DNA from 2 places in the Oceanobacillus sp. AG genome. Region 1 is predicted to be linked to the other one. Evidence: a T-box and tRNA genes for the amino acid it is inferred to sense, from the RefSeq annotation. Region 1 holds a T-box; the other holds one or more tRNA genes.
The links. The T-box of region 1 lies ahead of GN217_RS08745 (valine--tRNA ligase). A T-box ahead of a tRNA ligase gene usually reads a tRNA of that ligase, here a tRNA-Val.

Region 2: it has a tRNA-Val gene. The T-box ahead of GN217_RS08745 (valine--tRNA ligase) is inferred to sense a tRNA for this amino acid. The anticodon was not compared.

What each region holds. Positions count from the first base shown of each region.
Region 1 covers NZ_WOWT01000013.1:62,368-68,374, forward strand. The annotation lists gene GN217_RS08745 (valine--tRNA ligase) at 1-1,672, opposite strand, end outside; T-box leader at 1,726-1,950, opposite strand; gene GN217_RS08750 (hypothetical protein) at 2,075-2,263, shown strand; gene GN217_RS08755 (protein kinase family protein) at 2,260-3,249, opposite strand; gene GN217_RS08760 (LysM peptidoglycan-binding domain-containing protein) at 3,314-4,264, opposite strand; gene hemL (glutamate-1-semialdehyde 2,1-aminomutase) at 4,444-5,733, opposite strand; gene hemB (porphobilinogen synthase) at 5,748-6,007, opposite strand, start outside.
Region 2 covers NZ_WOWT01000055.1:49-6,055, reverse strand. The annotation lists gene GN217_RS18220 (ABC transporter ATP-binding protein) at 1-245, opposite strand, end outside; gene GN217_RS18215 (ABC transporter ATP-binding protein) at 235-1,974, opposite strand; gene GN217_RS18210 (hypothetical protein) at 2,184-2,435, shown strand; gene GN217_RS18205 (YjfB family protein) at 2,671-2,865, shown strand; tRNA gene GN217_RS18200 (tRNA-Val) at 2,942-3,014, shown strand; gene GN217_RS18195 (GNAT family N-acetyltransferase) at 3,330-4,223, shown strand; gene GN217_RS18190 (thiol-disulfide oxidoreductase DCC family protein) at 4,566-4,895, shown strand; gene GN217_RS18185 (PH domain-containing protein) at 5,047-5,481, shown strand.

The DNA.
Region 1 (6,007 bases):
GCGTTGAGCCAGTTAACAAGAAGTAACGAAGGGAGTCTGCCCCGTATTTATCGATAACATCCATCGGGTCAACACCATTACCAAGAGATTTACTCATTTTCCTTCCTTCTGCATCACGGATTAATCCATGGATGAGCACATCTTCAAATGGCTTTTCCCCTGTAAATTCCTTCGACTGGAAAATCATCCGTGCTACCCAGAAAAAGATGATGTCGTAGCCAGTTACGAGTGCTTGAGTCGGGAAGTAACGTTTGTAATCAGCCGCTTCTGTATCCGGCCAGCCCATCGTAGAGAACGGCCAAAGGGCGGAGGAGAACCATGTATCAAGTACATCTTCATCCTGTTCCCAATTCTCATGATCACGAGGGGCTTCTCTTCCTACATAGATTTCTCCTGTTTCTTTATGGTACCAGGCCGGAATCCGGTGGCCCCACCACAACTGTCGCGAAATTACCCAATCACGAATGTTTTCCATCCAGTGGAGGTACGTCCGTTCGAATCTTTCTGGGAAGAAATTGACTTTATCGTCACTGTCTTGTAGCGCAACTGCAGCATCAGCAAGTGGCTTCATTTTTACGAACCATTGGGTCGATAGATACGGTTCAACAACTGCGCCGCTTCGTTCCGAGTGGCCAACCTGGTGGACCCTTTCCTCAATCTTCAGAAGGGCACCGATTTCTTCTAGATCTTTTACAATCTGTTCACGGCATTCAAACCGGTCCATACCTTCATATTTACCAGCGTTTTCATTCATCGTGCCGTCTTCATTCATAACAAGAACTCTTTCCAAGTTATGACGATTACCAATCTCAAAGTCATTCGGATCATGGGCCGGTGTTATTTTTACCGCACCAGAACCTAGTTCCATATCAACATAATCATCTGCAACGATTTCGATTTCTCTACCGACAAGTGGCAAAATTACCGTTTTCCCAATAAGATGTTGGTACCTTTCATCATCCGGATGAACAGCTACCGCCGTATCTCCAAGCATCGTTTCCGGACGTGTTGTAGCAATCTCGATAAACTCATCACTATCTTTGATTGGATATTTAAAGTGGTAAAATTTCCCTTCGACCTCTTCATGAATTACTTCAATATCGGAGAGAGCTGTTTTTGTTTGCGGATCCCAGTTGATAATGTATTCGCCACGGTAGATGAGTCCTTTCTCATAAAGCTTGACGAAAACCTCTTTAACCGCATCGGACAATCCTTCATCAAGCGTAAATCGTTCTCGCGAGTAATCAACACTTAAGCCAAGCTTTTCCCATTGTGAACGGATGAAAGAAGCATACTCTTCCTTCCATTCCCAAGATTTCTCAAGGAACTTTTCCCGTCCAAGCTCATAACGGTTCGTTCCCATCTTTTTCAATTCACCTTCAACTTTTGCCTGGGTTGCAATTCCTGCATGGTCCATCCCTGGAAGCCAGAGAACATCATATCCTTGCATTCGCTTCATACGGATAATCGTGTCTTGCATTGTCGTATCCCAAGCGTGCCCTAGGTGCAGCCTGCCCGTTACGTTTGGCGGCGGAATAACGATAGAATAAGGCTCCTTCTTCGGATCATTCGGGGCTTCAAAGAATTTCCCCTCCAGCCAAAATTGATAACGACCCGCTTCTACTTCATTTGGATTATATTTTGATGGCAATGTTACTTTTTTATCCGACATTACCGATCACCCTCCTTTAGTTTTAACAATTAAAAAACCCTTTCCATCCTTCAAAAAAGGACGAAAAGAGTTAACTTCCGTGGTACCACCTTTGTTTACAAATAAATATTTGTACACTCATCGACAGATATCGGCGCATAGCCGGCGTGCCTCTACTGTAATTCGAAGCAGCTGCATCAAGGGCGACCTTCCAGCACAACCTTCCTAGGAAATTCTCAGCAAATCATTTCCCTTCCTGTAGGCGTTCATCCTGTACTCTTCCCAATCATTTGCATCATTATATTTTAATTACCTTATATTGTATACACTTCACTTAAAAACGTCAACTCTAACCGGAACAAAAACGTGGCCACAACATACGATAAAGCATGGTACTTCATCATTTATAATGAGGTGAATGGTATGGGTCGGTATTATCGTTATCGCCTGCCTCCATGGGCGAGGCAATGCTTGTTCGTTTTAGAAAAAGCGATGGCGCCGTTATTAGTATATCAGCTTCTCCGTACGATTATACTTCCGACAACTTTAGATGTATTTTTACTAGGTGTTTTCGTATTTCTCTATATTGCTTTTTACTTGGAATGGTTTTAATCGTCTTTCCTTGCCCTTTGTTCAAGCATTTCTTGGAAACTCAACCCGAAGATTATTCGGCGATAAATCTGTTCAAGTTCAATAGACAACTGTATATGGGAAATGTTAGTTTCATTGGCTGTATGGTATTGCTCGACTAAGCGTAAATATGCTTCACTGTTCAGCAAATATAGGCAGAGTAAAGCTTGTTCCAGGGAAGTTAACGGATTCTCTTCCATATAGATGGAGAAGTTTTTCAGAAAGTGGCTCTTCAATTGTGACTCATGGATTGCTCCGTAACGGAACAAGTCCACTAAATCAAAGACCGCATGTTTATAACAGGCGCTTTCCCAATTAATAAAATAATGATCAAATATATGTCCGGCTTGTAAATTACCATGATTCAGACTGATTCCCCAACTCGACTCCTCCTCCGCGAGGGAAAGGATTTCATCTACTAGTTGACGGGAGCGGAAAAGGGAGAATCGTATATCACGATAATGGGTTAATACTTGCAGTTCAAAGGGAGATGGATAATGTTTTTGTTCTATGATTTCTATCCACGCAAGTAGCCGAGTTTCATCTTTCGTACAGTTTCCTTGATATGTCTGAAAACGATTCGCCAATTCATCCTTGTTTAATCGGTACAGATTTTTCGTTTGAACATGAATTCTACCGATTTGCCTATAGATGGACTGGATGCGATTTTCACCAATAAATCTAGTATTTGTCTCTATCCAAGGTGTCAGGTAATAAAACTCACCTGCAAACTCAACATACATTTTCCGATTCCGAGTTAAATAAACAGGGATGATTTCATGGAGGTTTTCCTGATTTGCGCGGGTGTAGACGGACACCCAATTTTCTATGGATTGTTTATCTAACCTGCTCCGTTTTAATGCATATTCTTTTCCGCCTGCCTTTACTTTATGCAGCCGGTCCGTAACAGCGACAATTGCCTGAGGATATATATTATAGGCTTTAAGAATTTCAGTTTGTTTCTCCATCCTGATAACCTCCGGAATGCTTAACATAGGAAAACCCCTTGCTTCCATTCACAAGGGGATTATTTCATTTCTTCGGGATATACAGTAACTGTCCCTCGCTAATATCAAAGTCTTCATCAAGTTTATTTTGTTTGATTAACTGTAGCGCACTAACTTGAAATCTTTCCGCGATTGATTCGATCGTATCGTCTTCTTGTGCAATGCAAATTCGCATTTTTACATAGCTTTCTTCCTCTTCATCGCGGAATATGTCTTTTAAATAACTAACATCATTTACAACTTCAGCCGTCTTTCCATCTTCTTCTACTTCCTCTTCTTCCTTCGCACGGATTATCAGTTCATTTTCTTGCACTTCTTCCCATTCCAGTTCCCGTACTTCATTTACATCTATTACCTCTTCCACTTCCGCTTCTTCCTCTTGCTCCAACTCCTCTACTACTTCCTTGATCCTTTCCTCTTCTGCAACAACCTCTTCTCTTTCCACTTCAAATGTGAATGAGTCTGGTTCTTCGTCCTCTTCCGACTCTACTTTCCTTTCCTCTGTTTCTCGTTCTTGCCATAAATCGACTTCCGCTTTAATTCCTTGAATTTCCGCTACTGCAGTAAGCTGTAATTTTGAATTTGCCGGTAATTCATAATCAAAGTTAATAATTTCTATTCTAATATCATCCATGTTCTCAATCCGGTATTCCGGAACGGAAATATCTACAGGAAAACGATGATAAAATTCAGCCATATTATCTTCTTTACACTCTACTTTTTCCACAAACCTTCTCGCATCCAAATCATCAAGCTCATTTAGTGCAGGGTGATCTGTTTCGTCTATCCGTTGTTCATCGCGCATATATTCTCCCCGCAGTTCAATCTCGCCCCGGATGGACACGTACGTATCATATGGTTGAATCGTTATTTCCGGATTAAGTGAAACGCCTATTAATTCGAGTACTTCATCGCCTCGGTCAAAATATAATGTTTCTTGTAATTCAAATTGAAAATTTTGATTAGCAGAAGACAAAATAACTCCTCCCTTCTCCATTGCCTATACAGTTAAACCCTGTGTATACACTATCTATATGAATGGGGAAAAGGAGATATGCATGAAAAAAACCTGATACAGCTGGAGGAGTAATCCTCGTGTATCAGGTCTTCAAAGGTTATGACTTAATTTTCGAACCAAAAAACCAAAGTGAGTTATTATTTAGCTAGATTTGCAAACACCTGGTTCACTGCTTGGATTGTTTTTTCAATGTGTTCCATCGTATGTGCGGTTGAAAGGAATAGCCCTTCAAATTGGGATGGTGGCAGGAAAATTCCTTCTTCAATCATGCCGCGATAATAAGCCGCGAAACGGTCTAAATCAGAAGTTTGTGCTGTTTCAAAGTTGATGACTTCTTCAGCTGTAAAGAATACACCGACCATAGAACCGACACGGTTAATTTGTAATGGAATACCATGTTGCTGGCTAGCTTCCTGGAAACCTGCCTCTAACCTGTCAGCTAATCTCCCGAGCTCTTCATACGCCGCTTCGTCCATCGCTTTTAATGTTTCGTAACCCGCTGTCATTGCTAGAGGGTTTCCGGATAATGTTCCCGCTTGATAGATCGAACCTTGAGGTGCGATTTGTTCCATAATCTCTCGTTTTCCACCGAATGCACCGACTGGAAGCCCTCCACCGATAACTTTCCCGAGACAAGTAAGGTCCGGTATTACATCATAATAACCTTGTGCACAATTATAACCAACACGAAAGCCTGTCATGACCTCATCAAAAATAAGTAATGCACCATGCTTTGTAGTAAGTTCACGCAAGTTTTGTAAGAAGTTATTTCTTGGTGGAACGACTCCCATGTTACCACAGACAGGCTCGGTAATGACCGCAGCAATCTGGTCGCCGTACTGTTCGAATGCAAGTTGAACACTTTCATAATCATTATATGGAACTGTAATTGTGTTACTTGCAGTCGAAGCCGGCACCCCTGGGCTATCCGGGAGACCGAGTGTTGCTACACCGGAACCAGCTTTAATTAATAAGGAATCACCATGGCCATGATAGCTTCCTACAAATTTCACAATAATATCTCTGCCGGTATATCCTCGGGCAAGCCTAATTGCACTCATCGTCGCTTCAGTACCCGAATTTACCATCCGAACCATTTCGATGGAAGGCACTCGTTCTTTTACTAGTGCAGCCAATTTATTTTCCATTTCAGTTGGTGCACCGAAACTCGTTCCTTTATCAACTACTTCTTTCAATTTAGTTGTTACCCGCTCATCGGCATGACCTAAAATAAGCGGTCCCCAACTTAACACATAATCAATATATTCATTTCCATCAATATCCATAATTGTCGCACCTTTTCCCTCTTCCATAAAGATTGGCGACATGCCGACTGATTTAAAAGCGCGAACGGGTGAGTTCACACCACCAGGCATTAAGTCAACTGCTTCTTTATATGCATCAATGGATTTTGAAAAGTCTTTCATCGTTCGTTCCTCCTTCATGAATTACGTAAAACTGCTGCAATATCTTTTGCAAAATAAGTTAATATAATTTCTGCTCCTGCACGTTTCATGGAAGTTAGCATTTCAATCACAAGTTGTTGCTCATCAATCCAGCCATTCTGTGCGGCAGCTTTTACCATTGCATATTCTCCGCTCACATTATAAGCAACAACGGGAAGGTCAAATTCATTTCTGATGTCACGGATGACGTCGAGATAGGATAACGCTGGTTTGACCATAAGAAAATCTGCCCCTT
Region 2 (6,007 bases), on a different contig from region 1:
TCCTGGGTCACAATATAATCATCAATTGCCATTCCAATAAGATAGGGACCGAGTAAACCGAGACCAGAACTAAATATCACCATTAAGATGACGAGAAAAAGCATCCCTTTCTGCCGGGAGAGATATGCCCAATTCCTTTTTAGGGTAGCCCCCATATTTTTCGCCCGTTTGTCTTTATCAATCTGGACGGAATCAAGCTTTATTTTCTCATAGTGGAAGGGAGCCTTCCAGTCCTTATTCGACATGTGCATACTCCTTTCCGTGCTGGGATTCCACAATCTGTTGATAGAGCCTGGATTGTTTAATCAATTCATTATGTGTCCCCATTGCAAGCACTTCACCTTCATCCATTAATAGAATCCGATCTGCAGTCCTTGCTGTGGAAACTTTTTGAGTAATGATCATTATTGTACAGTTGTATGCTTCAATAGTCTCAATCAATCTAGCTTCCGTAGCAAGATCTAGGGCATTAGTACTATCATCAAGCATGAGAATCTTCGGTTTCCGGATCAGCGCCCTGGCAATCGAAATCCGCTGTTTTTGCCCACCGGAGAGATTCACTCCTTTTTGCCCGACTCTCGTGTCATACTGTTTAGGTAAACTCATGATTGTATCGTGAATCTGTGCATCTTTCGCAGCTTGTATCATTTCTTCGTCAGTCGCACCGACTTTTCCCCAAACGATATTATCCCGAACGGTTCCGGTGAAAAGGAGCGGATTCTGTGGCACATATCCGATACTATCCCTTAAGGTATCGAAGGGATAGGAATCAATAGACCGACCGTCAATTAGCACCTGTCCTTTAGTTGGATCATATAGCCGAGGCATGAGTTGGAATATCGATGTTTTCCCGGATCCGGTAGTACCCATAATCGCAAGGGTTTCTCCTGATTGGATGGTGAATGAAATATCGTTCAAAATAATTTCATCTGAAGCAGGGTATTGGAAATAAACATTGCGATATTCCACTGTACCGTCCTTAATCTCAATGTTATCATGCGTTCTATCTACTTCATATTCTGATTCACTTTCATTTTCTAATGTCAGCACTTCATTCACCCGTTCTGCCGATGCTTTTGTCCTCGAAAGAATGATGATAATAAAGGAGAACATTGAAATCGCCATCGCCACCCGGAGTGCATAATTGACGATAGAAACAACTTCTCCAACCGCAGCATTCCCGGCGAGCGACTGGATATTTCCGAACCAGATGATGAAGACAAGGCTCAAGTTCATAATAAATAAAAGGATAGGCATCGTGGATTCCACAAAACGGAAAGTCTTTTTTGTCGAAATAGCAAGGTCGTTATTTGCCCCCATGAAACGCATCTCTTCAAAATTCCGGCGTCCAAACGCTTTAATAATCCGCATACCTGCAAGATTCTCCTGCATGACTCGGTTGACGTGATCGACATTCGCCTGTACTTTAGAAAACATCTTACTAGCATACTTCATCACGAGGAATAAAAAGAGAATGAGTAAAGGAACGGTCAGAAGAAAGATCATTGCAAGGCGAGCATTTACAATAAATGCCATCGTCACTCCACCAAGCACAAGGAACGGGGCTTTTGCCATAATACGAAGCGCCATGAAGATCATATTTTGAATCTGGCGGATATCGTTCGTAAATCGTGTCACAAGTGCAGAAGTAGGGTAATTACTTAAGCTTTTAAAGGAAAAATATTGGATGCGGGCGAACAGCTTCTGTCTCAAATCAAAACCAAAGGCGAAACTGACATGAGAAGAGTAGAATGAGTTCAACACTCCAACGATAAAGGATAAAGCTGCAAGTCCAATCATGATTCCTCCCCACATCGTAATTTTCCCAACATCTTCTTGTAGCACCCCCTGATCAATCATGAGACCGAGAAAGAGAGGGAGGAGAAGCTCAATCATAAGTTCAGAAAACATAAAAATATATGCTAAAATAATGGATGTTTTATATGGTTTTAAAAAGGAAAAAACATTTTTCAAACGCTGACCCTCCAAGTAAGTAAAATAATAACAATTATTTAATTATTATAATGTGTTAGTAGGTAATTATCCAGTATCTTATTTCGGGTGTCGAAGTTTTGCGGGGGTGTTTGGAGATAATTGATTTTCCGTTTTTTTAAGTTAAACTGTGAGTCAAATAATGTGTTTACAATACAAGTATTCCGACACTAGAACAAGGTGGTGAAAAAATGGCATTCATGCTAGTAATGGTGGGTATTTTCTGTATTATTTACATGAAACCTCCTATTTTTAAACAAATGAGATATGATTATGTTTATCTCCTGATTGTTTTGATTTTACTATCCATCATTGTGATTAATGGGACTTTTATAGATTTAATGTCTGACGGATTACTAGTAACGCTCACGCTCATGATTTTATCACCTTTGTATGTAAAAACATTTTCAGCAATAGGCAATAAAGGGGAACAGAATACTTAATTCTTATGCAAAAAATGCACGTCAGTACATAAACTATACGATTAGAATGATGGTTCATAGCTCAGTTGGAAGAGCGCTATTTTAACAGGGTAGAGGTCGTTGGTTCGGGTTCGATACAGTTAGAGCTTCTCGTTTACTCCTAGCTGTCAAATTGATTGAAAGAGAGACTTGGAAACTTTCATAGATATGGTATGATAGATAGAGTTAAAGGATTTAGAGAGAAAGGGGTAGGAAAATGGATATTGCAAAGCTTTCTACAGTATTAAGCCAAGCCCAAGTAAAACAGCAAGCAAGCTTATCGGTTATGAGGATGATGATGGATACAGGGAAAGTTCAAGCTGGTGATATGCTAGAAATGTTGGACGAAAGTGTAAGTGCACCAGATGCAAGTCACCCAAATTTAGGTGGGAAAATTGATATTCAAGCATAAAATAGTACAAAATGTTAAGTTTCGCTTGCAGGAAATATAATTGTATTGTATACTAAATCTTGCAGTTGAAAATAACGATTCCGTAGCTCAGCTGGGAGAGCGCTACCTTGACAGGGTAGAGGTCGTTGGTTCGAGCCCAATCGGAATCACTATAGAATAGAGGTCTGTATCCCTTGTATATCAAGAGGTACAGACCTTTTGTTTTAAGTGTAACAGATTCCGAATGCCCCTAAATTTTACCAATTGTTAAAACCTTGCTAACAACCTCATTTTCTTCTCGACTGTAATACATCTTCGAATATGTCTTCGGCTTCATCCGGTTCGTCTGGGATGATGTGAGCATAAGAAGCTTTATCTCCAATTATACAACCTTAAATAGCGCTTGTTTAAGGTCTGATTTTCATAGGTTAGTCGACATAACTGATTCAAATACTTACATTTTATAAAGTTTGGGAGGTTTTCATATGATAAAGATTCAACGTCATCCGAAACTAGCAGATGTTGCAGCCTTTATTTCCAGATTAAATTCAAATTTAGAACACCATATTGGTTATTGTGGGAAAAAGATGGATGAAATTTTTAATACATTGGAGGAAGACTTTGGAGATATACCTGCACGTGAATCATTTTTTATAGCAACGGAAAGCGATAAGGTTGTTGGAGTCTGTGGGTTTGATGCTGATAACGAAAGGGGAAAAGCCGAAATATGGGGACCATTCGTAGACCACGCAGATGCATTAAAGGTATCTAATTTGTTATGGGAATCAACTATTAAAGAAATTCCGAATACCATACAGACTGTCTCCTTATTTCCGGATAATCATAATTTAATGGTAGTTGATTTGGCTAATAGATATTCTTTTGATTCTGTTAGTAAAGAGACCATTTTAACTTGTTCCAAACAATCTTTTAGAAGAGTAAATAATGACAATGTAATCCCGCTAATAAGTGAACATTATAGTTCATTGATAAAGTTACACAACCAAATTTTTCCTAATTCTTACCTAACTGGTACTGAAATGGTAGATGGATTGAGTGAAACATCGACTGTTTTTGGTGCTGTAGACGAACATGGTAATTTACTAGGATATCTTTACACTGAGGCAGAGCCAGAGTTTGGAGAAGGAAGTATTGAATTTTTTGGTGTAACTCCGCTGGTGCGTAACAAAGGTTTGGGGACTTCTCTTCTTGCAAAAGGTTTAGAATGGCTTTTTACATTTCCATCCATAGAAGAAGTTACTCTATGTGTCCAATCTGACAATTCGAAGGCGATTCGTCTATATAAAAGACTGGGGTTTCAGATTGAGCATCAACTTACATTTTTCGAAAAAACTCTAGACAAATCAGGAGTAAACTGAATATTGGTCTCTATTATTATGTTAGGTAAATCTTATTTAATATTACAATTTAAGTTAATTTAGGTCCAAAATTATTTTGCGAAAAGTGTTCATTTTTACTTGACGGTTACATGGTGTTTGGCATACAGTAGAATGCTTACGATAACCAATATAAAACTTGTTTTAATTTGCCTTGTTTTGTTGGACGCCAACATTGGCATCTGGAACTGAATAAAGGTACATTTATTTGTACGAAATTTAGGTGCTTTTTGAATGACATTAGCACCATTTCTTGGTACAATATAATTAAAATTCAGAATATAAAATGGTGTCGGGAAATAAAGTTTTCTACAAGAAGGAGAGCTGAACTTAGGAGCCATAATACTATTCGATGGGGTATGTAATTTTTGTAATAAAAGCATTCAGTATATCATTAAAAGAGAGTCGTATGATTACTTCAAATTTGCTTCATTGCAAGGTGAAGTTGGTCAAACCTTACTGAAAAAACACCAGTTACCTTTGGATGTTGATAGTTTTGTATTGATAAAAGACGATCGAGTGTTTTTAAAGTCGGATGCTGCTCTTCGGATATGTAGACATTTAAAATGTCCTTGGAAACTACTGACGATACTACTCATTATTCCTAAACCGATTCGGAATGCAGTTTACTCAATCATCGCAAAAAACAGGTAAATTTTTGGGGAAAAGGGATAGTTGCGCTATACCTTCTCGAGAAATCCGTAGCCGTTTTTTAGATTGAGCTTTTTTATTTTGTTTTGATTGAGAATGTTATCTCAAGACTAAGCTGTTTCACTAATTAAAATTAGATCGGAGGGTATAACTTTTGAAGTTCAATGCAAACAAAGACTTAACTTATCGAATAATAATTTGGGGATCGGCACTGTTATTCTTAGGACTATCACTTGGACTATTCATACCGATTTACCATAAAGCAGGACTCGCCGCAAGTTTAATCTTTTCTTTGATATTTGGGATTTTCGCCATTGTCATTTTATGGTTTTGGTACCGAACATTTTACTTTGTAACAAATGATTATTTAATTATTCATATTGGCCCATTTAAACGCCGAATTGAGCTCGAAACCATTAAAAAAATCGAAAAAACTAATACTCAATTAGCCTCAGCTGCTCTTTCCAAAGAACGTTATTACGTATACTATGGTTCCAGTGATTTTACAATCATCGCTCCAGAAAATATGGACCAGTTTATACAAGTGATCAATGAACGAAAGGACGAACCGGTAGAGTTTCTGAAATAGAATGTGTACATTCATTTCCAGTGATTAGACCTGTATTTCCGAATAGATGATTCCACGGTGAAGGAACACTATGAAAAGGTTAAGCCGCAATTATTTCATGCGGCTTAATCTTTTTTTGGTAAGGTCGGCTAGCAAGTCTGTTTAATTCAATGATTCCGTAATTTCGATAATGTATGCCTCTCTCTAAAGCTGTGAAGAAACTGAGTTTCCTCCCCATAGATATACGTTTTGATATACCCATAGTTCGCCGTTAGTGGTAAACTACGATTAAATGCGTGACATATCCTAAGAGTGAAGGATAGAGATGGTTCTTATATGTTTAAAAAAAGAAAATAGAACTAATTGATAAATATTTATCCAATTTTTAATATATTGTGACTATTTGTAATAACCTCTTAAACAAGCTGTAACCACAGACGTGTCCCCCTGTGCTAGGATTAGACTTAATCAATAACAGGTAACGTCAAAAGTTCTATGAAAACCAAGTGAAGAATCTACATGTCCTTTTAGCGACCAATAAAAGGCT